Regions from separate parts of the Mycoplasma sp. P36-A1 genome, predicted to be linked through region 2. Evidence: riboswitches for the same ligand, from Rfam matches in the RefSeq annotation. Region 2 holds a riboswitch; each other region holds the start of a gene.

Region 1 (8,468 bases), 390 kb from region 2:
AATAATCTTAATAGCAGTCCTAATACTAATTGCATTACAACTAAAAAATAATCAGCCAACTGATTACAATAAAATTCAACAAGACAATAAGTTTAATAATCAAGAATTATTGTTTAACATCAATAATTTAATGCAAGTAAGTAGTGATAAATTATTAGATAATAATAATAATGCTTTTAATAAACAACAAAAAGATTCTTTTGAAAATTATGCTAAAATAATAAGGCTTTTAAATGATAGTTTTGGAAAAATTAACGATCTTTTAAAAGACCAACTATACAACATAAGTAAAGATATGAATGATAAAATCAATAAGAGTTTTGAAAAAACAAATACTTCATTTACCTCAATGATAGAAAGATTATCTAAAATAGATGAAGCACAGAAAAAAATTGAATCACTATCAACTAACATCATTTCATTACAAGATGTTTTGACTGATAAAAAAACAAGAGGTATTTATGGAGAAATACAACTTTCAAATATCTTGAAAAACATTTTTGGAGAACCTGGAAAATACTATTATTTACAAAAGAAATTAAGTAATGACTTTATAGTTGATGCTTTGATAGATGTTCCAGATCCCGTAGGAAAAATAGCAATAGATTCTAAATTTCCATTAGAAAACTATCAGAAAATGGTCGATGAAAAATTAGATAATGCTACTAGAACTCAAGCAGCTAAATTATTTAAACAAGATATGAAAAACCATATAGATGCTATCAGTAGAAAATACATAATAAAATATGAAACAGCTGAAAGTGCAATAATGTTTTTACCAGCAGAAGCAATCTTTGCTCATGTAAATGCTTATAATGAGGATGTATTAGAATATGCTTATAAAAAGCATGTCTGGATAGCCTCACCAACAACAATAATGGCAACATTAACTTCTATTCAAGTACTTTTAAGAAATATAGAAGCTACTAAATATACAGAACAAATTCATCTACATTTGAATAAACTAAAAGAAGAATTTACAAGATATGAAAAAAGATGGCAGTCTTTATCAAATAGTATTGGAAAAGTAAGTAATGAAGTAAAAGATATCACAACAACTACTAATAAAATAAGTAGAGAATTTACAAGAATATCAGATTTAGAATTTGAAGAGAAAGAAGGAGATTTAATTGAATAAAAAAAGATTAGTTAAAAGTTTAATATTATTAACATTATCATCACTTATTCAAGCATTTGCACTTGTAAACTTTTATCAATCAAGTGGATTATTATCAAGTGGATTAACAGGGGTTGCATTAATAGTCAATAAATTATCAAGTGGAGCAATACCTCTTGGTGGAGCATTACTAGTAATGAACATACCTCTTGCAATATTAGCATATTTCAATGTTGGTAAATACTTTACAGTTTTATCATTTATAAATGTTGTTATAACATCTATATTCCTAGGAATTATGCCAAGTGTAGTTCATCTAGATGACATCATGTTAAATGCTATTGTCGGTGGTATATGTGCTGGTATTGGTACAGGTGTTGCCCTAGAAGCAGGTGCATCAACAGGTGGTACAGACTTTGTTGCCTTGTATATGTCAGTAAAAAAACAAGTATCAGCAGGAAAATATATGATGATATTAAATGGATTAATTGTTTTAGCATCAGCATATTTCTTTAATATAACAATTGCAGTGTATACATTAATTTCAGTATTTGTTTCAAGTAAAGTAATTGATGCCATACATGTTCGATACAATAGAGTTACCTTAGCTATAATTACAGGTGAAGGCGACAAAGTAATTCAAACTATGTTAGATAATACAATACATGGTATGACAGTATTACCAGCAAAAGGTGGATATACAAAAGAAGACAAAAACTTCATTTACACAGTTGTTTCAACATATGAAATAAATTTAATAAGAGACATGATCTTTGATATAGATCCACATGCTTTTATAAATGTTACACCTTCAAAAGAAATACTAGGAAATTTCCAACCATCTAAATATGATTAAAAAAACAAGAGTCAAATATTATGACTCTTTTTTAGTTATGAATATACTTTATGTATCAATAAAGATAACATAAATGCATCGCATAAAATTCTAATGTTATATACTTTACTATTTCTATGTTTAATATATAATATAGATAACTAATAACAGTTAGAAGGGAATGATTACTTATGAAATATTCAGTAAGAGGAGAAAATGTCGAAGTCACTGAGGCGTTAAATGAGTTTGTTAAATCTCGTCTAGATACACTAGATAAATACTTTGTAGTAGATGATACTACAAAAGCTAATGTATTACTTAGTGTAGAGCGTGGAGGAATTGAAAAAGTAGAAACAACAATTCCTACAAAGTTTGGAATTCTTAGAGCAGAAGCTACAGAAAAAGATTTATATGATGCAATTGATAGAGTAGTTGATAAACTTGAAAGACAAGTTAGAAAATTAAAAACAAAATTCAAGAAACATCGTAAAGAAAAAGAAAAATTAGGACTTGCTTTAGATCCTGCTTTCTTAGAAGCACCAGAAGATCTATACTTAGAAGAAGAAGAGGAAATTGTAAGAACTAAACATATAACTCCAGAGGCAAAAGATGTTGAAACAGCAATCTTAGAAATGGAAATGTTACATCATGATTTCTATATTTATAGAGACATTGAAACTGAAAATATTCATCTTATTTACAAACGTAAAAATGGTGGATATGGTGTAATAGAAACAAATTAAATATATATTACTTACATAACAACAAATGGTATTACTTTTAAAGTAATACCATTTTTTTAGGTTATTTTAATTTTTATAATATAATTCTAATAACAATAATAAATAGACTAAATAATAATATGAATAAATAATCATACCAATTAATATTAGTTTTATGATAACAACTACGTAAAGCATCATCACTAAAACCTTTAGATTCCATAGCTAAAGCAAGCGCATTTGAATAATAAACCGATTTTACAAGCAAGGGTAAATATAAATTAATATTAAGTAAAGAAGGGTTTAAACCACGAGCTTTAAAACTATACTTTAGTTTAAAATATTCATTTTTTAAAAGAGGCATCATATTAAGGCAAGCAATTATACCATAAACAAATTTTGGTGGTAATTTTAATTGCTGTTGCATTGAATAAGAAAAATCTATTACATCAGTAGTTAAAGTAAAGGCAGCACCTAGCATAAAATAACCATAAGTTCGTGCTACAAGCTCAAAGGCATACATACTTTTACTATCAGTAACAATATTAAAAAAGGCAATATTACTTTGGTTTTCTAAGGCATAAAAATTACTTGCTGAAAAATATAAACTTAAACAGGCAATTGAAACAATTAAGAATGTTTTAATAAATGTTAAATAATTTATTTTAGACAACAAAAGGCATACTATTAAGAATGATAATAAAGCTAAATCAAAATAAATATTACTTTGAAAAGCTAAAACTAAGCCTGTTATTAAAAATAATAAACATTTTATTGAAGGGTTTAATATATTTAGCATGATATATCACCATCTATAGTATTTTTCAATAATTGAATACCATCATTAGTAAAGTGTAAATGAACATGTGAAAAAGCACTGGCCAATTCATAATCATGAGTAGTATAAATAATTGTAGTATTATTATGATTATTCTTATCAATTAGCATATTAATAACTTTAATTACATTATTATAATCTTGACCATATGTTGGCTCATCACATAGCAATAATTGTACATTTCTACTAGTTATTAAAGATAATGCAAACCTTCTTTGTTGTCCTTGACTTAATTTATAGGGAGATAAATCTTCTTTATTTGCTAAACTTAAGTTATTTAAAACATTTAAAATAGTACTTGCTATCTTTGTTTCATCCATAAAGTTTTTTAAAGACAGTTCTAATTCTTGCTTTAAATTATTAGTTAGAAATTGATCAATAGGGTTTTGGAAAACATAACCTATATCTTTATAATAAATTTTTTTATTAAATTTACATAAGTCAGTCTTTTTATACAATGCTTTACCCTTATAACTATTCATACCAGCTAAACTGTTTAAAAAACTACTTTTTCCAATACCACTTACACCAGTAATAGCAATAATGCTACCTTGATATATTTTAGTAGTTAAACAGACATTAGCTTCACTATTATCCTTTAATAAAGGTATAAAATTTTCTAGTTCAAATAATACTTCTTTGGTATGTAAATTAGGATAAATAAAATTATAGTTTTCAGTATTAGGATAATTATCTTTATTATATACTGTTATTGTTTTATTATCTAAGACATATATATTATCACTGAAAGCTAATAATTTATCAATTTTGTGATCGATAATAATAATAGTTTTATTTTTATCGTGTTGTAGTTGTACTAATTTCTTGATCAGTAGTCTAGTTGTGTCAGGGTCAACATTGGCAAAAGGTTCATCTAACAACCAGACATCACTATCAAGTATATAATTACATGCTAAAGCAACTAACTGTTTTTGACCTCCAGATAAAGTTGAAAGCACTCTAGTTTGCAAATGGCAGATATTTACAAAGTTTAAAGCATTCATAACTTTATCTTTAATTAATAAGGGATCACAATTAATATTTTCTAAGCAAAATATTAGTTCATTTTCAACAGTATCCATACAAAACTGTAAATCAGGGTTTTGAAACATCAAAGATAAATAATGACATCTATCTTGATTATTTAATTCATATAAGTCAATATCATCAATAAAAACATTACCTTCAAATTTAATTGAAGATTTATTTAAAGAATTAGAAATGAAATGAAACAATGTAGATTTTCCACTTCCACTAACACCAGTAACTAGATTGAAAGAATTATTTTCAAATTCAAGATTTAATTTATTAAATAAAGTATATTCTTTAAATGATAAACTGAAATCTTTTATAACTAAAGACATTAGACTTCATTGTTGTTTATTTCATAGTTTTCTAAAACACCAGTCTTAGCTAATGCATCTACTAATTTTTTAACTAAAAATCCACTAAAAAACCAAGCTGAAATAAATCTAATTACAAAAATCGCAACTAACATTCCAATAGAGATACCTGTAAAATTAGAACGGAAGAATCCCCAAATAAAGCTTGTAATTGTTGCACCTAAAGCAGATATAGTAAAAGTTTTCATTGAATAACTTTTATATGAAGTTGCAAAGAAAGCTGCTTCAGAACCAATACCTTGAACTAAACCAGACACAAAAATAATTGGGCCATACATGTTTCCTAAAAAAACTTCAATTAAAGCTGCAAGCATTTCAGCTATTGTAGCAACTCCTGGTTTTCTAATAATATAAACAGCAAGTGTTGCCGCCATAAACCAAATTCCAAAAATAAATTCATTAGCTAAGATACCTAAACCAAGAGGTGTTAGTAAAACTCCTAAATAAATACCAATATGAACAGCTCCTAAATAAATAATTCCAAAAATAATTGAAATTAGACCAATCATAATTATGTCTTTTAATTCCCATTTATACATATTTTTCATTATAGAGTTTCTCCTTTTAAACTAGGACTGTTTACACTTAAAGTTGCTTCTAAAACATAGTGATTCAAGTTTTTAAAAGAATAACTTAAAACTTCATTGAAATAATCAAACATATCTTTAGCAGAACCAGTTAAAAGAGTTACATAGTGATCACTAGTAGGTTTTAAATTATATTTATTTGCAAGTTCTACAATATACATAATTTCTTTCATATAATCATTATCTCCAAAAACATAAAAAGAATACTTAGCATGTACTAGAAAAGAATCATCAGTTTTTACATCTAAATTATCCAGCTCATTTTCTTGAATAATAACATCAGCATCAACATCTCCAGGACAGCCTTTAGAAAAAGTTAATTCACAAACACTATGAATATCTTTGTGATAAGCATTAGTAAATAACTGCTTAGCAGTATGTACTACATAAGATTGACTTCCACGATACATTGTTGAAAATAAATCAGTTTTACTATAAACCTTACTTGAATCTACATCTTTAACAGCATCTAATATTATATTGACATAATCATTAGACATAGGATAATACGATAGACGGCAACCAGTAATATTAATATTACCAGTGCAACCACATTGTGCTTTGTTTTGCATTTTAATACCTCCAAAAAATTTATATACAAAAAAACCGTGCTTATTCCACTGAACAAAAACGGTTACGTGTTAAATCGTAATCACTTCCCTACGTTGGTACTAACCAAATCAGGTTCAAAGGGACAGGAAAAGACCATCTCAGCATTAAGCGCCCCTAGTGGAAAAGAATGTATTAAATTGTATGTAATAAATATAACACAAAAAAAGACTAGTAAAATAAAAATATCGTAAAATAATGGTTAACTAAAGTTTTTTTCAGGCTGAATTATGTATTACTACTATTATAGTTATATTCATAATTATGTTTTTAAAACAATTTTAATATTATATAAACTAAAAATTTAAATAAATAATGATTCAGCTACATAATCACATAAAACATAAGATAATAATATTTTACTAATTGTTTTATAATTACTTCTAGTAATAAATATAAAGATATGATAGAATAGAGAAGCTGAGTTAAAATTGCTTGGTAAAGTGTAAAACTTAATTCTACACTTAGGCTATAGATGGTTCATGTAATACTAAATTCTATATCTAACGATTAAAAGGTGTTTTTTTAGTGATGTTTACTTTCAATACTTATCTATAGTGGTATACTTATATTCAAAGTAAGACTAATTTCTACACACTGAAAATCATAGTAGTTTTGTAATTTTGTAATGTTGTAACACTAACTTCTACTATGTATGTATTCATTCATTCGATAGAATTTCGCTTATTTTGATATTAATTCGTTACGGTTTATTTCTTTATAAGTTTTGGCTTAAGTATTATACTTGAAGGTTCTATTTCACTAATTTTTAGTAATTGTAATATTTCATTGGTGTTATCAATAAAATATTTCATATAATTAATTGGTGATTTACCATTACAAGTTTCAACTGGATATGAATTAATATGTGAAAAGATTAGATCTAAATCTTCTTGTGATTTTAAGCCAAGATTATTTAGATCTTTTTCTTTTGGCAATATATATCGCAATGTTACATGGCCTCTTTCAACATTTGCTTTTTGATATGAAGCCATTGGATCACAATAAAATAATTTACTACCTAATTCTTCAATTTTATCAGTTGCATAAAATTCACTACCTCTATCTGTTAAAATCACCTGAAATATATTTTTATATAAGTCATCTCCAAGTAAAGACTTTAAATATTTTAGACCATTTACCATTGCTTCCATAGATTTTTCATTTTGATAGACCCCAATCATAATTTTGAATTTTCTAATATAAAAAGTCTGAATAAATGGACCAGTTGATATATTATTATATACTGTATCCATTTCTACTACAGAGGATGAAGCATGTTCCAATAAATATTTTTCAAAGTCATTAAACTTTCTGTTGGTTAAATAAGCTCTATTATTTCTTGGCTTTGATTTAATTTTTTTTACTTTTCTTGATACTTTACATCTTAAATCGAGATCTATTAAACCATCTTTAGAAAAGACTCCATTAGAAATATAATTATAGAGTGTCTTTTCACAAATATTTAAATTATCATTAGATTTAATAATCGCATATGGAGAATGTCCATTATTTATTAAAGGTTTGATAATAGAACCGATAATTGAAGCTTGAGAAGTAGTAAGGTTTACACCTATACGTGAATCTACAAGTGAATACTCATATTCATTTTGAGCTCTTTTCGCATCATATCTATACCTAGTATATCTACAGCTAACTATATCAACACATCCATTACAAACACCGATTATTTTATCTCTATGCTTACAAGGTATCATTGAATAATCAGAGCAAGTATTATTACATTTATTAACTTTACATTCTTGCATATGAATACAATCAAATACAAGACTTCTATCTCTTGAATAAGACTTAATATATAAGTATCGATGATTTTTAATTTCTTTGCTTATTGTAGATTTACTTTTACCTAAATCTTTAGCGATTGAAGTTTTAGTAGCAAGTTCTTTAAGTTTACTTTCAATGTATTCTCTTTCTACTAAAGTTAAATGTTTACCTTTGTTTGTTTCCATACTAATCACTCTTTCATAAAAATATAAAAAGCGAAATCTATTAATACTATTGTATACCTGTGTAAGACTAACTTCTACTGATATTTTAATGATAATCGATGTAAGACTTAATTCTACGAATTAAGTGGAAGTGTAGAAGTTAACTTTACACTTTACAGTTAAAATTGCTTATATATAAGCTTTCAACTTAATTGTATATAGTATTGACAGTTAAAGTTAATTTTGATATAATTACAAGTGCGTGGAAAGAAGATGCAAATCTCACCCGATGACAAAATAGTTATGGGTAAAGGTCACTGACGATACAGTATGTAGAGACAAAACCTTATTGAGAAAATGTAACACTCTTTTTACAGAGTGTTTTTTTATTAAAATGAAATGGAG
Region 2 (8,468 bases):
GCAATAACAATTTCCCAAGGTATTTCTGGTTTTATGTCAACTGCAACTGTATTACTTGAACCATTTAATTCAAAGAATGGTTTTGGTAATAAAGCAACCCCATTAACATATGATGCCATATATAACAATAAATCCCATTGTCCTGATCTAAAGTAATAATCTACTTCTATTTCATTACTTTTAAATACTTTTTGGATTTGATGATAGATAATATAACTATCACTTAATGCCATAATTTTTTCATTTGAAATTTCTTCTAAAGTTACTGATTTTTTGTCAGCAAAAACATGATCCTTTGGTACATGACAAGCAATTATATCACGATATATAATATTAGTTATAATATCTTTATGATTGATTGGCTCTGTTGTTATTGCAAGATCAATTTCATTTTTTTGAAGCATATCATACAATTTGTATGCATTGTCTTCTATAATCTCAAGTCTTATATCTGAATTTTCAGTTATAAAAGCTGGGATTGATTCAATACATAAAAATGAAAGTATTAAAGGTGGAATTCCTATTTTTACTCTACCTTTGAAAACATCATTTTCTTGTTTTAGTTCATAGTTAAGCTGTTCCATTTTATTCACGATAATTTTTGCATCGTGGTAGAACTTGTCTCCTATTTTTGTTAAACGTTTAAAACGTCCAAATTCTTTATGAAATAATTTTATTTCATATTCCTTTTCGATTTCAATAATCATCTGTGACAACGTTGGTTGAGTAATGTTCAACTTTTTCGAAGTTTTAGATAGATTAAAATCATTTTCTACAACTGCTATAAAATAATTTAATTGTTTTAAGTCCATTTCTTATCACCATAAAAATAATAACATAATCTTATATCAATTAAAAGTTTTTTTTATGGATAATTCCAAAAAATATAAATATTAACATTGACTTTATTTTTAATTTGTCAATTTTTTAAATTATTTTGACTATTGAACAAATGTGCTTAATAAAGGTAAAATAGACTTTCTATTTTATAATAAATTTCATTAAATAATAACAAAGGCTAAAAAAACATATATAATTTTTATATATTTTAATTTGAATACTTTATAATTACTGTATGGTTAAATAAACATTTAATAATTACATATTTGCAATATACAAGTCTAATATTTCAACAATAAGTAGATAATGACAGTTTTTTGTCAATATAACAGTATAAACCTGTAATTATTTATAACAAACTAGACATTTATTATTTATATTTAATATTTTATTAATAAAAGTAATACAGTTTTATTGTTTATTTAAAACTTTTTTTGACAAAAAGCTTTTATTTTATAATTATATTTGTTAAAATGTAGTTAGATATGAATTAAAGGGGGAAAATTTACATGTACAAGTATGAAGTTTTACATTATACAAGAAAAAATAAGAAAGTTACACTTCACGAATTAGCAAACCATTGCTGTATTTCTAAAAGCTATTTATCTTTAATTGAAAAAGGTAATAGAAAACTTTCTTATGATTTAGCAGTTAAAATTGCAAGTTATTTAGAATGTACACCAGATGAGTTGTTTTTAAACGATCACGTAAATTCAATCGCTTAAAATAATCAAATATTGGGAGTTTGATTAAATTAACAACAAACAACTAATCAACTATATGATTTTTGATAAATCATATAAAATGACTAAAAGTAGACTATGAAGAGTATAAAGACTGTGTAAATATACAGTCTTTTTTATTTTATTTAAACTTATATGCATGATATATACTTATAATTATGTCTAATTTTTGTTATAATGTATAAAGGCGTTGTTGAGTAAAAATGCAGATGATGCATTTAAAACATAAGGAAGGTGAATAAATGATTATAGAACAAACTGCAGCTAATGCTAAAGAAAAAAGTTATAATAAAAAAAATACAAATAATTTAAAGGCTAATAATAAAGATGCTAATTGTATTTTAAAAAATAAAAAAACAAACTCACACAAAACTAAATTTTCAAATAATAAGAACAGTTCATCAAATAATTTAAATAATGCAAATTCAAACAATCTTCACAAGAGATTAAAATATAAAGATATCCCTATAAATAAAAGGAAGTATCGTATTAGTATTGTAGAAAGTATGAGTGAATTGAAGGTTAAACAATACGGTTTTGAAAAATCATATTTTTTATTTGAAAAATCAATCAATCATATGGAAAAAGAAGGAGATAAAGCAGAAAGAGCTGCTTTAAATTATCTTAAAGATTTAAAGGTATTAGGTAATAATTATTCTTGTAATAGAGTTATAACACTTAATTCTATTAGGATTGAAGCTGATATTATTGATTATGATAATAAAATAATTTATGAAACAAAAAGTCGTAAAACTGGTATCCAAGCTAAAATGGCTATCAAAAAGAAATGGGCAATTTTTGAATTTGATAAAAAAAATTCAATTTATGCTGATTTTATATTTAAAGGTATTGTTGTTTCAAATTATACTGATGGAATGAAGATTAAAGGAATTGCAAGTTTTGAAAATGATAATATAGATAAAATAGTTACTAAAAGAAAATTTGAGTCTCATTTTCAAAGAATTGAAAATTTTAGAAATATCAGAAAATAAAAAAAATCCTATAAAAAGGATTTTTCTTTGTTTAATTATTAATTGTTTTATATGCTTTTGAAATTTGAACATTTGCTAAAGCAAATATTATTACATTAACAATTACAGTTGGAATAAAGTATGTTGCATTGTATGTAAGTGATGCAACAAATGGTGTTTGCCAGAAGATCATTCCAGATAATGTATATGATGCTAATGCAATTATTGATCCAATTGCAATATTAACATATATATTTTGTTTAAACATTCCACATGTTACTATTGCAACTACTGGAATTATGTAATCAAACAGTCCGGAGAATAAGTTTGTCATTTGACCACCTAATAACATTTGTAATATTGAAACAACTAATCCTACAAAAAAGCAATTTCTCAATTTTTCATTGGCTACTGCAATATACAATGGGAATAGATATAATGTTATACTTCCTCCCTGAGGCATTTGAAACACCTTAAATAATGATAATACTGTTGCGATTGCTGCAATTAGAGCAATACGTGTCAACTCTCTTGTACTCATAATATTCTTTTCTCCTTTTTGATTGCGAGGCAAAGAAAAAACACCATCTATCAGTAATTGGTGCTTGTCGTTTTTAGCGGCTCCCTACGATAGTATTAACTAACAGGTTCAAAGGGTCGGAATTAATTCCTCTCAACTTATGTAATATAAGTACCCCTGCAATCTATTTATTTTTTACATTTATATAATACACCATATAGCAACTATTGTCAATTTGCTATAAGTAAAGGAGCATTAGTATGAACAATACAAATCTTTTAAATATCGATTTTAATGATATAGACTCATTTCAACTATCAAATGATGATTATAATTATCTTCAAAATATTAATAATAATTTATACAGTTTTTTATACAATGAATTATTAGTTAACAAAAATCTTGATAATAGTATTAAAAAAATTATTTTGTATTCTTTACATTTAAAATTAAATAATGATGCTAAGATTATTTTAAGCAAGCCTTTGATATCTACATTGGAAACTGATCCTTTTACACCTACAAAAAGAATAAAAAAAGTCCCTTTTCAATATATTTCAGCTTATAATTTTGAAAGTATTGAACATGATTGGTATCACTTAACATCTAAGAGTTATTTGTCTATAGATAAATTTAAAAATCCTATAAGATGTACTGTACAGTTCAATATATATACTAATAATAGATATGATGATACTGTCTTATACTTTTATGTCAATATTAGTGAGTCTGATTATCTTATTAAAAGAATTGAGCTAGCTACATTTAGTGGATATAGCCAACAAAACATTACTGTTCTATATACTACAACATAAATAAAAAGTGGTATATCTAATATAAAAAAATGACATTTAAGATGTCATTTTTTTTTACTTATATTGAACTATTAGTGAAGCGTTATTGTTTTCACCTTTAATAGTTAATGTTTTATTAGCTACTTGATTATCAATAACTGATATTTCATCATTTACAAAATCTTTAAGAATTACATTGTTATTAATAATAAGTATTATTTCACCATTAATATTAGTAATAGTAACTAAAGCACCTAATCTACTAAATGTCGTTTGTGTTAAATCTAAAGTAGTTTTTCCAAATTTGTTATCTATTTTTACATCGGTAAGTTCTGTTGCCTTAGCACAATAGTTTACACTTGCATCTCTATTGAAAATATTGATTAATTCATTATTTTCATAATAATTTTCATTTTCTAGTATTGTTGTTGTATTATTTAAAGAAGAATCACTAGCTGTTTCTTCTTTAAAAGTATCTTCAGTCATTTCTTTATTTATATCTTTATTTATATCTTTATTTTCAAGTGAATCAGATGTACCATTACTTTCTGTTGTGTGATTATCATTAAAAAATGATGGTTTATCATTCTTAGTGCTACTTTCTTTTTTTGCTGGTTCATCAAAAAAACTACCTTTTGAATCATCATGTGGTGTTGTTTTAAATATTTTTCCAATAACTGACTCAGAAAATTGATCATCACGTTCACTCATTGACATTGTATTTTTTAATCCAAAGATTTTATTAAGTCCTATTCCTAATAAAAATGCAGCTACTATTAAATAGATATCACTGTAAAATCTAATTCCTAGTTGATCTTGATTAATAATAACTAAAAATGATAATCCTACTAATGTTATTATCATATCTGTTGATCTAATTCCTCTATAAATAACATATATGATTAATGCATTTATTACAACATAGTACAAAGAAAAGCTGTAAAAATTTTGGATTGATGCTAAAAACATTAATAGTCCTATTACGATAAATAAAACTCCTGTTTTATCATTATTGTTAAATTTCATTGATTATTCCTCCTTTTGTTTTATTATATATTATTCATTTATTGGTTTTAAAGTATGTCTCATTAAATAGATTATTTTTACCGCTATAAAAGCTACTAAAAAACCTGTAACTACTCCAGTTAGTAGCAAATATGGTAAATAATAGAAAAATACTGTTGATGAGTACAAAAGTGAGACTGTTGTTATTTGGGCAAAGTTAAATGTAATTGCTTGGGTCATAGATATTCCATAAATAGAAAAAACTTTACTTTTATATATTGGTAATATTATTAACATGCTAAATAAACCAGACGCCATTGATATAACAAAAGGCATACCAAATAGTTGACCTGTAATTAGATTTGCAACTACTATTCTTAGCACATTAGTAGCAAACATTTCTTTATACCCATAAAAATATAAAATAAATATCATACTTATATTTGCTAAACCTAGTTTAATCCCTGGAATAAAAATAATGTTTATTGTGATGTTTTCTACAATATTTAAAATAATTGCTATTGCTAAAAATAATCCTAATGTTACAATTTTTTGTGTATTTGATTTCATGATATAATACCATCTACTTCATGGTCTTGAGTATCCCCTTCTATTTTTATATATAGCTCATTTGGAAGACATACTATTGGTGTTATTTCTGAATCGCTCCAACCTTGTATTGAGCATATATGGTTTCTTGAAGTTTCTTCAACAACTCTAACTTTCCCATTTTCACTTTCAATTGTTATTAGTCCATTAACTGCTTCAACATCAAATGTTTTTTTTGATGGATCACTTAAATCAAAAGTATGTACTACATTATTTTTATAATATACCTTTGCAATTTTATTTGTATTACTTGTTTGTTTTGTATTTACATATAATATTGAAATAGCACTTAGTATTATAAATATTATTGTAATGAATAAATCTGCCTTATTTAATTTCAACTGCATCTTTAATACCATCACTTACAGTTACTTTTTCATCTTTATCTATAATTATATATTCAAAATTATATTTTTTAGATAGCTTTTCAATCTCAGTTGTTGGTAGAAGAAATGCATCTGTACTAAAATAATCCGCTAATAAACCATTATCTGAAACTACAGTTACTGAGCGATGTAAATTTCCTGGTTTTAAAGTGTCTGGGTCAATTAAATGGTGCATTCTTTTACCATCAACCATATAATATCTTTGGTAATCACCACTAGTTACAACATTTTTATTTGCTATTGATAATGTAACATTATACTCAGAAGGACTATCTGGATTTGCAATTCCTATTACATAATTGCTTTTGTCAGGTTTGCTATTGATAGCAACTACATTTCCTCCTGCATTAATTAAACCACTTTTTAAACCATCATCTTGTAGTTTTTTTGCAACTAAGGCTGTAACATAACCTTTTGCAGTACTTCCTACATCTATTTTATTACACTTTTCTTTAAGAAAAACTGTTTTTTTAACATTATCTAATTGTATATTATCAACACTAACACATTTATTAGCACTCTTTAACTGCTTTGAAGTTGGATTATTTATATTCTTTTTACCAGCTTCATACTCATTATATTTTTGGGTATATAATTGGGTAACTGGATAAAGTGCTATATTATTTTTAGTATTACCTTGTTCATATAATTCTTTGGCTTGTTTTATTAAATCAAAAATATCTTGATCAACTACAACAGGTGCTTTTCCTGCTTGATCATTAATAGTTTTTATATTATTTAATCCATTGTAATTATTATATGCATCAAATTTTTTGTGGTAACTTTCATACAATGCTTTTGCTTCTTCTAAATATACATTAGCATCAGCTTCTTTACTTGAATACACTGTTACATTTATATATGTATCAAATGCTAAAAAAGACTCAGAGAATTTTGATTCCTGAGCTGAACATCCACTGATAAATAATATAACAAGTGCACTAATTATATATTTTATTTTTTTCATAAAAATCTCTCCTCATAAAAAAATGTTAAAGGGCAAAGATAAATCCCGAATATGTTCAGGTGGGTATGCTGCAAACAATTTCCTGAATCATGATTGACTCAACTTCGACTGTCTGACACACATTCCCAATTATCTCATTTGAGGAATTTTTTATGCCCTTTAACAATTATTATTATATCATAATTTATTTAAATGTCACGCGTTTTGATTAACTTTTGATAATGTAAATAACCCTCATCTGTAATCATTCTTCCTCTTTGCGTTCGTTTTATTAATTGCTTTTGTAACAAGTATGGTTCATGTGCATCTTCTATTGTAGAAGACTCTTCACCAACAGTTGCAGCTAATGACTCTAAGCCAACTGGTCCACCATCAAAAGCTTCAACCATGCAACTTAGTATTTTGGTATCAATATAATCAAGACCTAGTTCATCTATTCCTAATGCCTTTAAAGATTCTTGTACAATTTTTTCATCAATAATTGAATCATTTTTTACTTGTGCAAAATCTCTAACTCTTTTAAGAATTCTATTGGCAATTCTTGGTGTTTTTCTTGCTCTTATTGCCAAATCTGATATTGCTGTATTTTTTATTTCAATGTCTAAAATTCTACAAGTTCTAATTATTATGTTAGATAACTCTTCATCAGAGTAGTAATTTAATCTCTCTACTACTCCAAATCGATCTCTTAATGGACTAGATAAATCTCCAAGTCTTGTTGTAGCTCCTACCAATGTAAAAGGTGCTAGTTCTACTCTTATTGATCTAGATGTTTCTTCTTTACCTACTATTATATCTATATAGAAATCTTCCATTGCAGAGTAAAGTATTTCTTCTATTATTTTAGATAATCTATGTATTTCATCTATAAATAAGACATCGCCTGGTTGAAGCCCAGTTAACATAGCAGCTAAATCACCTGTTTTTTCAAGTGCTGGACCGCTAGTATATTTTATATCTCCTTGCATTTCATTTGAAATAATTGTTGCAAGAGTTGTTTTACCTAAACCAGGTGGCCCATAAAGTAGCACATGATCTAAAACTTCTTCTCTTTTTTTGGCTGCTTCTATATATATCTTTAGATTTTCTTTAATCTGTTCTTGGCCAATATAGTCTTTTAAAAATTGCGGTCTTAATAAAACATCTGATATTTCATCATTGTTTTCTACATTATTAAATATATCATTCATTTATTACACCTACTTTAATAATAATTGCAATCCTTTTTTAATGTACTCTTCGGTTGATAATATTTCTTTATTTAATATTTTAGCTATTTTATTTACTTCTACTTCTTTATAGCCTAAAGCAATTAAAGCTTCTATTGCATCTTCTAAATCATTTGTTTCATTAGAAAATAAATTAACTTGAGAAATTTTACCTTTAAGATCAAGAATAATTTGATTTGCACTCTTTGGACCAATTCCAGGCATTTTTTTTAGAAATGTAATGTTTTCACTTGCAATTGCATCCATTAGTTGATTATAGTCTACTGCTGAAAGTATACCTATTGCAACCTTAGGACCAACGCCTTTTACCTGAATTAGTTTTAAAAAAACATCTTTTTCAGTTGTTGTTTTAAACCCAAATAGAGTTATTTGGTCTTCTCTTACATGAGTATAAATATGAAGTT
Region 3 (8,468 bases), 890 kb from region 2:
TTCTAACTTTTCAAGTGCAGGATTAAAATCAGGACAACAGTTTACAATAAAAGAACTATATGAAGCAGTAATGATGCCTTCAGGAAATGATGCATCGATTTTATTAGCAGAAGAAATATTTGGTTCTCAAGCTGCTGCAGTAAATGCAATGAATGCAAATGCAAAAGAGTGGAAAATGACAAATTCAAGTTTTGTTTCAACTTCAGGTTTAGATGGAAAATATATTAAAAAAGTCGGTTTAGAAGCAGCTGATGGAAAAAATTTAATGTCACCATATGATTTAGTATTACTAGTTAAACAAATACAAAAAAACTATCCTGAAATAATAGAAGCAGGAAATCATTTAGAAACTACAATAGGAACAAGTAACAATAATCCAATAACATTACATAATGTAAATGGAATAATGGATGGAAATAGTAGTGGAATAAAAAATGTATTCGGTTTAAAAACAGGATCAAATATAGAAGAATACTCAAATGCAATTGTTGCCTTAAAAAAAGATGAAAACAATAACACATTGTTAGCTATATCTCTTGCATCAAAATCAAGAGTTTCATTATATTCAGATATTGCTAGCATGTACTCATATGCTAATAATTTAGAAACAGTTAATATGCAAGATAAAATACAAATAAATTCAAAAGCTGGATTTACTACTAATGAAGTAACATTTACATTAGACAAACCATATTATTTATATCTAGAAAAAGGACAAGACTTTAAGTTTAGTATAGAAGAATTACAACACTATAACAAACATCTAAACAAGTTCTATGTAAATAAAAAAGGTGAAGAAATTGGAGTTATGAGTATCAATGATACAACCCAATTCTTTGATAATACACCAATTAATAATACAAAGGTAGTAGTAGCTAATGAAGTACAAAACAAAGGAATATTTGCAAAAGCAATCGAATTTATAAGTGATATCTACAAAAAATAAAAAGGACATTAGTCCTTTTTATTATAAATTAACAATACCTAAAGCAATTAAAATTAATAATATAATCCATATTACAATAAATAATCGAATGGCAAGCTTATTATCAGAATTACTATTAAAAGCATATTTATACCCAAGAGCTAAAGATGGAACAATTAATAATAAAGCAGTATACTTACTTAAATGAGCGTGAACAGAATTAGGTAAAATAAACAAAGTTAAAGCAATCAAAATAACATAGATAATCATTAAAATACTAGAAAAAAATATTTTCATATAATACCCCCTTGCGAATATGAGTATTATACCATATTTACTTAATGTTAAAAATCAAAATTTATCTTTAATACAAATGTTATCTAAACATCACAAAATAATAAAAGATAAATGATAAAAAATAGCTATAAACACATATTTTATTCTAGTAAGATAATTTTCATTAATATAGATACTACGTTAAAAAAAAGTGAAAATCATTCTAAAGAACATTAATTAGTTGTCACAATAAGGATAACTGTGGTATTTTTTATAAAACAAATAAACTAAAAGAAAGACAAAGGTAAGAAAAAGAATGACATTAATAAAAGACCATTTATTTAAAATATTAAATGGAATGAGTATTGGAGTAGTAATAGCATTAATGCCAGATGCTGTATTTGGACAAATAGCCAAACTATTAGAACTAAATTATATAAGTCCATATTTAAGTTTAGCTAATTCTTTAATGGGAGTTAGTATAGGAGCATGTATAGCCTATAACTATAAACTAGATATAATAAGTGGCGCATCACTAATAGCATCAACATTTATGGCAGGTGGTGTATTAAAAGGTATTAATGAAGAAGGAATGTTCTTAATAAAAGGAACAGGAGATATCATAAATATGGCAATAGGAGCCATCATTGCATTAATAATAATCACTTACATAGGACCTAAGCTTAAAGCATATAAACTAATATTATTACCAGCAATAACAGTATTTGTAACAAGTTTAATCTGTTACTACACGGCAGCACCTATTGGACTAATATCACAAGCTATAGGTACTTCAATACAATATTTTATGCAATTACAACCTTATATTATGGCAGTGCTCATAGCAGTTAGTTTTGGAATTATAATCGTATCACCTATATCATCTGTAGCAATAGCCCTACTAATTTCAATTACAGGAAATGCAAGTGGAATTGCAACACTAGGAATCGCAACAATGGCAATAACACTAGCAACACTAAGCTATAAACAAAATGGGCTAGGAACATCTATTGCTATAATATTAGGATCACCAAAACTACTAATGGCAAACTTTATAAAAAATCCTAAAATGATAATACCTGGTGCACTTGCATCAGCTATAACATCAACATTAGGAGTATATTTAAACATTCAAGGAACTTCATTATCAGCAGGGTTTGGTACTTGTGGTTTAATAGGACCAATTACACATTTAAGTATAGTTGGATATAACCTAAATAACATTGTAACAACAATTATGGCATTTGCAGTTGCACCATTTATAGTAGCCTTAATACTAAATTATCTATTTAAATACAAATTAAAGCTAGTAACTAATCTAGACTATAAAGTAAATCTTTAATATTATAAAAAACTTAAATGTAAAGTCTATTATAATTTAACACAATATTGTATAATAAATATAAGAAGTACAAACAGGGAGGTAATTTATGTATACAGGAGTAGAAATTGATTTCATAGTAAAAGATAGTTTACAAGCCATCAAAATATATCAAAGCATTTTTGATGTAGAACTATTAGAGAAAACAAACTTAGAAGTAGGCTTAAACGAAGTAGTATTCAAAATATTTAACACAAGATTTCATATGTTAGACGAAAATGAAGAATACCATTTACATGCACCAAAACCAGATATTTATATGCCAATATGGTTTAATGTAGTCGTTTTAAATATAGAAGAAGTTCATAAAAAAGCACTAAGACTTGGATGTATTGAAATACAACCAATAAAAGAGATGAAAGAATATAAAGTAACTAACTCAATGTTTAAAGATGAATTTGGCTATTTATGGATGTTACATCAGATAAAAGAATAAAGATAATATCAAGACGCTTTAAAAAGCGTTTTTTTTATTACCTAGAGTGATATTAAAAATAATAAATCTAAATATTTTATGATAATTGTTACTAAAAAGTAAGAGTAACTTAAGAAAAAAATAAGGACTTTTAATTAATGAATTTGCTACTATATTATTAAGAAAAAGAAAGGAGATATAATAAGTAAAATTGATAAAAAGGAGAAATAAAATGAAATTTAAAAAAATATTTGCAATAGTATGCATATGCATTATCGCAACAGCATGTGGGCAAAAAAAAGCCGAAAAAAAAGCAGATACTAAAACAGAAACCAAAGCAGATGCAAAGGCTACAAGTCAAGAAGTAGCTTTTGATTCAGACAAAAACAAAAGTGATAACATTTTTAAAAGTAGTACATATTATGATGCTGTAATAAAAGAATTTAAAAAATTACCTGAAGAAAAAAAGGGATATTTTAGTGGAGAAAAAAATAAAATAGAAATAACAATAGGAAAGTATAAAGATAATATAGGATTAACATCAGTAGATTACATCGCTCCTAAAAAAGAAACAGCAGCCCTTTTAAAAGAAGTAAATACACTGCTTAAATCACAGACAATTAAAGAACTAACAGCAAAAGACATGGATAAAATAATTGCTGCAACAGGTAAAGAAACAATAATAAATGGTGTAACATTTACAACAGTTGCAAGCAAGAAAGCAGATACAGTACACATAAATGTATCAGCATTTAAAGAGTCTAAAAAATAAAATTCCTTATACTAATATTTACAAAGGCATATTCTAATGGTAAACTAATAATATATATAAAATGAATGCAGGGGAACGATTAATCGTTGAGAAGGTAAAACCTGACCCTTAGAACCTGATAGTTAACACTAGCGAAGGAAGCAGTAAATTAAAATTTAAGCTCCTTTTTGGAGCTTTTTATATTTAAAACAAAATAATTATGTTTGCAGGGGAACGATTGATCGTTGAGAAAGTTAAACTTGACCCTTTGAACCTGTTAGTTAACACTAGTGTAGGAAGCAAACCATTGAAAATATGATGGTGCTTTATACAGGGCATCATTTTTTATTTATATAGAAAGAAGGCATATTAATGAAACCAATATTAAGTATTGCAGGATCAGATTGCAGTGGCGGTGCTGGAATTCAGGCTGATATCAAAACCTTTTCAGCACATGAATTATTTGGAATGTCAGTGGTTTGTTCAGTAGTTGCAGAAAATACCCAGACAGTTTTGGATTATCAAGATATAAATATCGATATAATTAATAAACAAATAGAAGCGATATTTGAAGACTTAAGACCAGAAGCAGTCAAAATAGGAATGTTATCAAGTAAAGAAATTATGAATACAGTAGCTATAAAGTTAAAAGAATATCAGGCAAAAAATATAGTTGTTGATCCAGTAATGTTTGCTAAGAACGGAAGTGCTTTAATGGCAAGAGACAGTATAGAAACACTGAAAGCAGTAATACTGCCGATAGCTGATTTAATAACACCTAATATCCCCGAAGCAGAAGAAATTGCTCAAATGAAAATAGAAAATCATAAAGATATGGAAAAGGCAGCTAAAATAATAATAAATATGAAGGCAAAAGCAGTGTTAATAAAAGGTGGACACAGTAAAGAAGATGCTACAGATATCTTATATGATGGAAAAAATTTTTATTACTATAAAGCAGAAAGAATAAATACAAAAAATACGCATGGAACAGGATGTACTTATTCTTCAGCAATTGCATCTAATTTAGCAAAAGGATTATCTTTAAATGAAGCAGTTGCACAAGCAAAAAAATATGTAACAACTGCAATTAAACATTCACTTAATATTGGAAGTGGTCATGGACCAACAAACCACTTTTATAATTTATATCAAAATCAAAAGAAAGAAGACTAGAAAAATGAACCAATATACAAATAATTTAAAAAATGTAAAAGATATAAAACCATTAGTACACCATATTACAAACTATGTAAGTGTTAATGATTGTGCCAATATAACATTAAGCATAGGTGCTTCACCACTAATGGCAGATGATATAAAAGAAGTAGCACAAATAGTTAGCATTAGTTCAGTTTTAGTATTGAATATAGGTACACTTAACCAAAGAACAATCTTAGCAATGATAAAAGCAGGTGAAAGAGCTAATCAATTAGATATTCCTGTAGTACTAGATCCAGTAGGAGTAGGAGCATCAGAATTAAGAGATGAAGCAATATCTAGAATATTAAACAGAGTCAAAATAACAGTATTAAGAGGGAATATATCAGAAATAAGCTTTATTGCAGGATTAAATTCTAAAACAAAAGGTGTAGATGCATCAGAACAAGATATTAAAAGAAATGATAACAAAGTAGAGATAGCTAGAAACCTAGCAAAAAAATTAGACTGTATTGTAGCTATAACAGGAGAAATTGATGTAATAAGCAATAGTGAAAAAAGCATCGAAATACATAATGGAGTAGAACAACTAGCTAAAGTAACTGGAACAGGATGTATGTTAACATCTCTTATAGCAGCTTGCTTAGCAGCAAATAAAGATGACTATTTAAGTGCTTGTGCAACAGCAATTTCAGTAATGGGTATTGCAGGAGAAATTTCCTTAGAAAGAAACATAGATGCAGGATTAGGTAGCTTTCACATCGGAATAATAGATGCAGTCAGTAAAATTGATGAAGTAATATTTAATGAAAAGTGTAAGATAAATGAAATCAAACATTAATTATAGTTTATATTTAGTGACAGATTCAAAAATAATGAGTGTAACAAAACTAGAAGATGCAGTAGAACAAGCAATTCAAGGTGGTTGTAGCATAATACAATTAAGAGAAAAAAACCTAGATAGTCTAGAATTTTATAACCAGGCAATGAAAATAAAAAAAGTATGTCTAAAGTATCAAATTCCATTAATAATTAATGATCGAGTAGATATTGCTTTAGCAATAGATGCCGATGGTATACATGTAGGACAAAAAGATTTAAATGCTAAGATAGTTAGAAAATTAATTGGAAAAAATAAAATATTAGGAATATCTGTTAGTAACCTTAAAGAAGCTAAACAAGCAGAAATTGATAAAGCTGATTATGTAGGAGTAGGTGCAGTATTTACTACTAAAACAAAAGATGATGCTAGCAATGTTTCAATTGAAACACTAATAAATATTAAAAAAAATCTAAAAATACCAGTAGTAGCTATTGGTGGTATAAATGAGCAAACAATAGATAAACTTAGAAATACTAATATAGATGGAGTAGCTATTGTTTCAGCAATCATAGGCAAGAAAAATATAAAACAAGCAGCAAAAAACATCAAAGAATTAACAAAAATAATATAAAGGATGATAACAATGTCATTTTCAAGACAACTAAAGGATAAAGCCATGGAAGTATGGGAAAAAGGGTATAACCATCCATTTGTACAAGAAATTGGAAAAGGAACTTTAGAAAAAGAAAAATTCAAATTTTACCTTCTACAAGATTACCAATATTTAATACAGTATGCTAAAGTATACGCATTAGCAGTAGTAAAAGCTGATGATATTGACATATTAAGCAAACTGACTAATGTCCAACATAACATTCTAGCAAATGAGATGCAAACACACATATATTATATGAAAAAATTTAACATAAATAATGATCAAATTCAAAACACAAAAGCATCTTTATATAATAGAACCTACACAGCTAACATGTTAGCTGTAGGACAAACTAAAGAATTAGTGCATATACTTGCAACAATCTTTCCCTGTGCTTGGGTTTATAGTGACTATGCAAGAAGACTGAAACAGCAATATCAAGACAAGTATGAAAATAATTATTATAAAACATGGATAGATAGTTATTCAAGTAATAACTTTGAAGAATCATTTGAATGGTTTTATGATGTAATAGATGAAATAGTAGCAACAAAAACTAATGAACAAAAAAAAGAAATAGAAGAAATATTTATCTCAAGTGTAGAGTTTGAATACTTATTTTGGGATATGGCATATAAACAAGAAATGTCATATTTACTATAAAGAATACAAAAAGGCTGAATTTATCCAATTATAGGTAAATTCAGTCTTTTTTAATAGTAGTATTAAATACTAAGTATCAATTTATAAAATCATTAGTATACTAGTACTAATAATATTTATTAAGATAATAATTTGAAATATATAAACTAATATGCAGCTACTAAATCATTAGAATTATAAGTATTAATATCAAAATATATATCATATGTTTCATCTTTTAATAATGATTTTGCCGATTTATATCTAATAATTAAAATAAGAGTTGAACCTAACCAAGCTAAAGGACTAGCTAGACAAGCACCAGCAAAACCAATATATTGAACTAGCACAATAGCTGCAAAAGAACGCATAACTAACTCAGCAATTCCTGCTGCCGTAGTAGTTATACCATAGCCTAGACCTTGAAGTGTATTTCTTAATACAAAAAGAGTTGCTAGAATAAAATAACCACTTTCAGTAATTAAAAAATAAGTTTGAGTAAGTTCAATAACAGCAGTTTCTTCAGGTGATACAAAACCTAGAATAATTATTTTACCTAAAAATATAATTAGTAAACCAGCAAATATACCAAAAGTAATAGAAGCAATGAGTGTCTGTTTTACACCAACAATAATTCTTTGATATAACTTTGCACCATAGTTTTGAGCAGTAAAGGTAGCCATAGCAATTCCTATAGAATTCAATGGTTGTATTGCAAGTTGATCAACTTTATTAGCAATAGATTGTGCAGCTACTACATCAGTTCCTAATGAGTTTAAAGTAGTTTGTAGAACAATAACGCCAATACCAATAATAGACATTTGAAACCCCATAGGCAAGGCCATTTTTAAATGATTAGAAAAATCACTCAAAATAATATTTTCAAAAGAATCCTTATTAATAACTAACATTGGCATATTCTTTTTGATTAGATATATACATTGTATTACAGGAATAATATAAGCAATAAAAGTAGCTAAGCCAGCTCCAAATATTCCCATGTTAAAAATACAAATAAAAATTAAAGCTAAAACTACATTAGCAATACAAGAAATTGCTAGAAAGAATAAAGGCGTTTTAGAATCACCTAAGGCTCTAATAACATTAGAGAACAAGTTAAATAACAATATAAAAGGAAGACCAGCAAAAATAGTAGACAAATAGATTTTTGCACTTTGTTCAATTTCAACAGGAGTATTCATCCATTTCATCATGTCATCTAAAAAAGTAAACGATAGAGCCATTAAGAGTACAGAAGCTATAAAACTAATTATAATACTAGCAGCAAAACTAGTTTTAACACGATCATATTGCTTAGCTCCATAAAATTTTGCAATTAACAAAGACATACCAATAGTAAGACCTTGAGCAAAACCAATTATTAAAAAGGAGATAGATCCAGTAAATCCAACAGCTGCTAAGGCATCAACGCCAAGAGT

What was found. Region 2 has a riboswitch for thiamine pyrophosphate ahead of ACD762_RS04375 (energy-coupled thiamine transporter ThiT). Riboswitches for the same ligand answer to the same signal wherever they lie in the genome.
Region 1: it holds a riboswitch for thiamine pyrophosphate, as region 2 does, so the genes downstream of both, ACD762_RS06365 (YkoF family thiamine/hydroxymethylpyrimidine-binding protein) here and ACD762_RS04375 (energy-coupled thiamine transporter ThiT) in region 2, are expected to answer to the same signal.
Region 3: it holds a riboswitch for thiamine pyrophosphate, as region 2 does, so the genes downstream of both, thiD (bifunctional hydroxymethylpyrimidine kinase/phosphomethylpyrimidine kinase) here and ACD762_RS04375 (energy-coupled thiamine transporter ThiT) in region 2, are expected to answer to the same signal.

What each region holds. Positions count from the first base shown of each region.
Region 1 covers NZ_CP168083.1:1,311,945-1,320,412, reverse strand. Annotated here, with positions in the region: gene ACD762_RS06395 (DNA recombination protein RmuC) at 1-1,138, shown strand, start outside; gene ACD762_RS06390 (YitT family protein) at 1,131-1,973, shown strand; gene hpf (ribosome hibernation-promoting factor, HPF/YfiA family) at 2,144-2,695, shown strand; gene ACD762_RS06380 (energy-coupling factor transporter transmembrane component T family protein) at 2,769-3,473, opposite strand; gene ACD762_RS06375 (ATP-binding cassette domain-containing protein) at 3,467-4,876, opposite strand; gene ACD762_RS06370 (ECF transporter S component) at 4,876-5,463, opposite strand; gene ACD762_RS06365 (YkoF family thiamine/hydroxymethylpyrimidine-binding protein) at 5,463-6,074, opposite strand; TPP riboswitch at 6,143-6,240, opposite strand; gene ACD762_RS06360 (IS30 family transposase) at 6,822-8,084, opposite strand; gene infC (translation initiation factor IF-3) at 8,463-8,468, shown strand, end outside.
Region 2 covers NZ_CP168083.1:916,968-925,435, reverse strand. Annotated here, with positions in the region: gene ACD762_RS04390 (LysR family transcriptional regulator) at 1-812, opposite strand, end outside; gene ACD762_RS04385 (helix-turn-helix domain-containing protein) at 1,350-1,565, shown strand; gene ACD762_RS04380 (hypothetical protein) at 1,826-2,575, shown strand; gene ACD762_RS04375 (energy-coupled thiamine transporter ThiT) at 2,607-3,095, opposite strand; TPP riboswitch at 3,160-3,263, opposite strand; gene ACD762_RS04370 (hypothetical protein) at 3,335-3,889, shown strand; gene ACD762_RS04365 (hypothetical protein) at 3,944-4,894, opposite strand; gene ACD762_RS04360 (Gx transporter family protein) at 4,925-5,443, opposite strand; gene ACD762_RS04355 (NusG domain II-containing protein) at 5,416-5,829, opposite strand; gene ACD762_RS04350 (FAD:protein FMN transferase) at 5,810-6,835, opposite strand; gene ruvB (Holliday junction branch migration DNA helicase RuvB) at 7,024-8,025, opposite strand; gene ruvA (Holliday junction branch migration protein RuvA) at 8,035-8,468, opposite strand, start outside.
Region 3 covers NZ_CP168083.1:1,803,849-1,812,316, reverse strand. Annotated here, with positions in the region: gene ACD762_RS08790 (D-alanyl-D-alanine carboxypeptidase family protein) at 1-946, shown strand, start outside; gene ACD762_RS08785 (hypothetical protein) at 968-1,222, opposite strand; gene ACD762_RS08780 (PTS sugar transporter subunit IIC) at 1,518-2,543, shown strand; gene ACD762_RS08775 (VOC family protein) at 2,632-3,018, shown strand; gene ACD762_RS08770 (hypothetical protein) at 3,230-3,769, shown strand; TPP riboswitch at 3,829-3,926, shown strand; TPP riboswitch at 3,967-4,064, shown strand; gene thiD (bifunctional hydroxymethylpyrimidine kinase/phosphomethylpyrimidine kinase) at 4,121-4,924, shown strand; gene thiM (hydroxyethylthiazole kinase) at 4,869-5,750, shown strand; gene thiE (thiamine phosphate synthase) at 5,734-6,363, shown strand; gene tenA (thiaminase II) at 6,376-7,050, shown strand; gene ACD762_RS08745 (MATE family efflux transporter) at 7,197-8,468, opposite strand, start outside.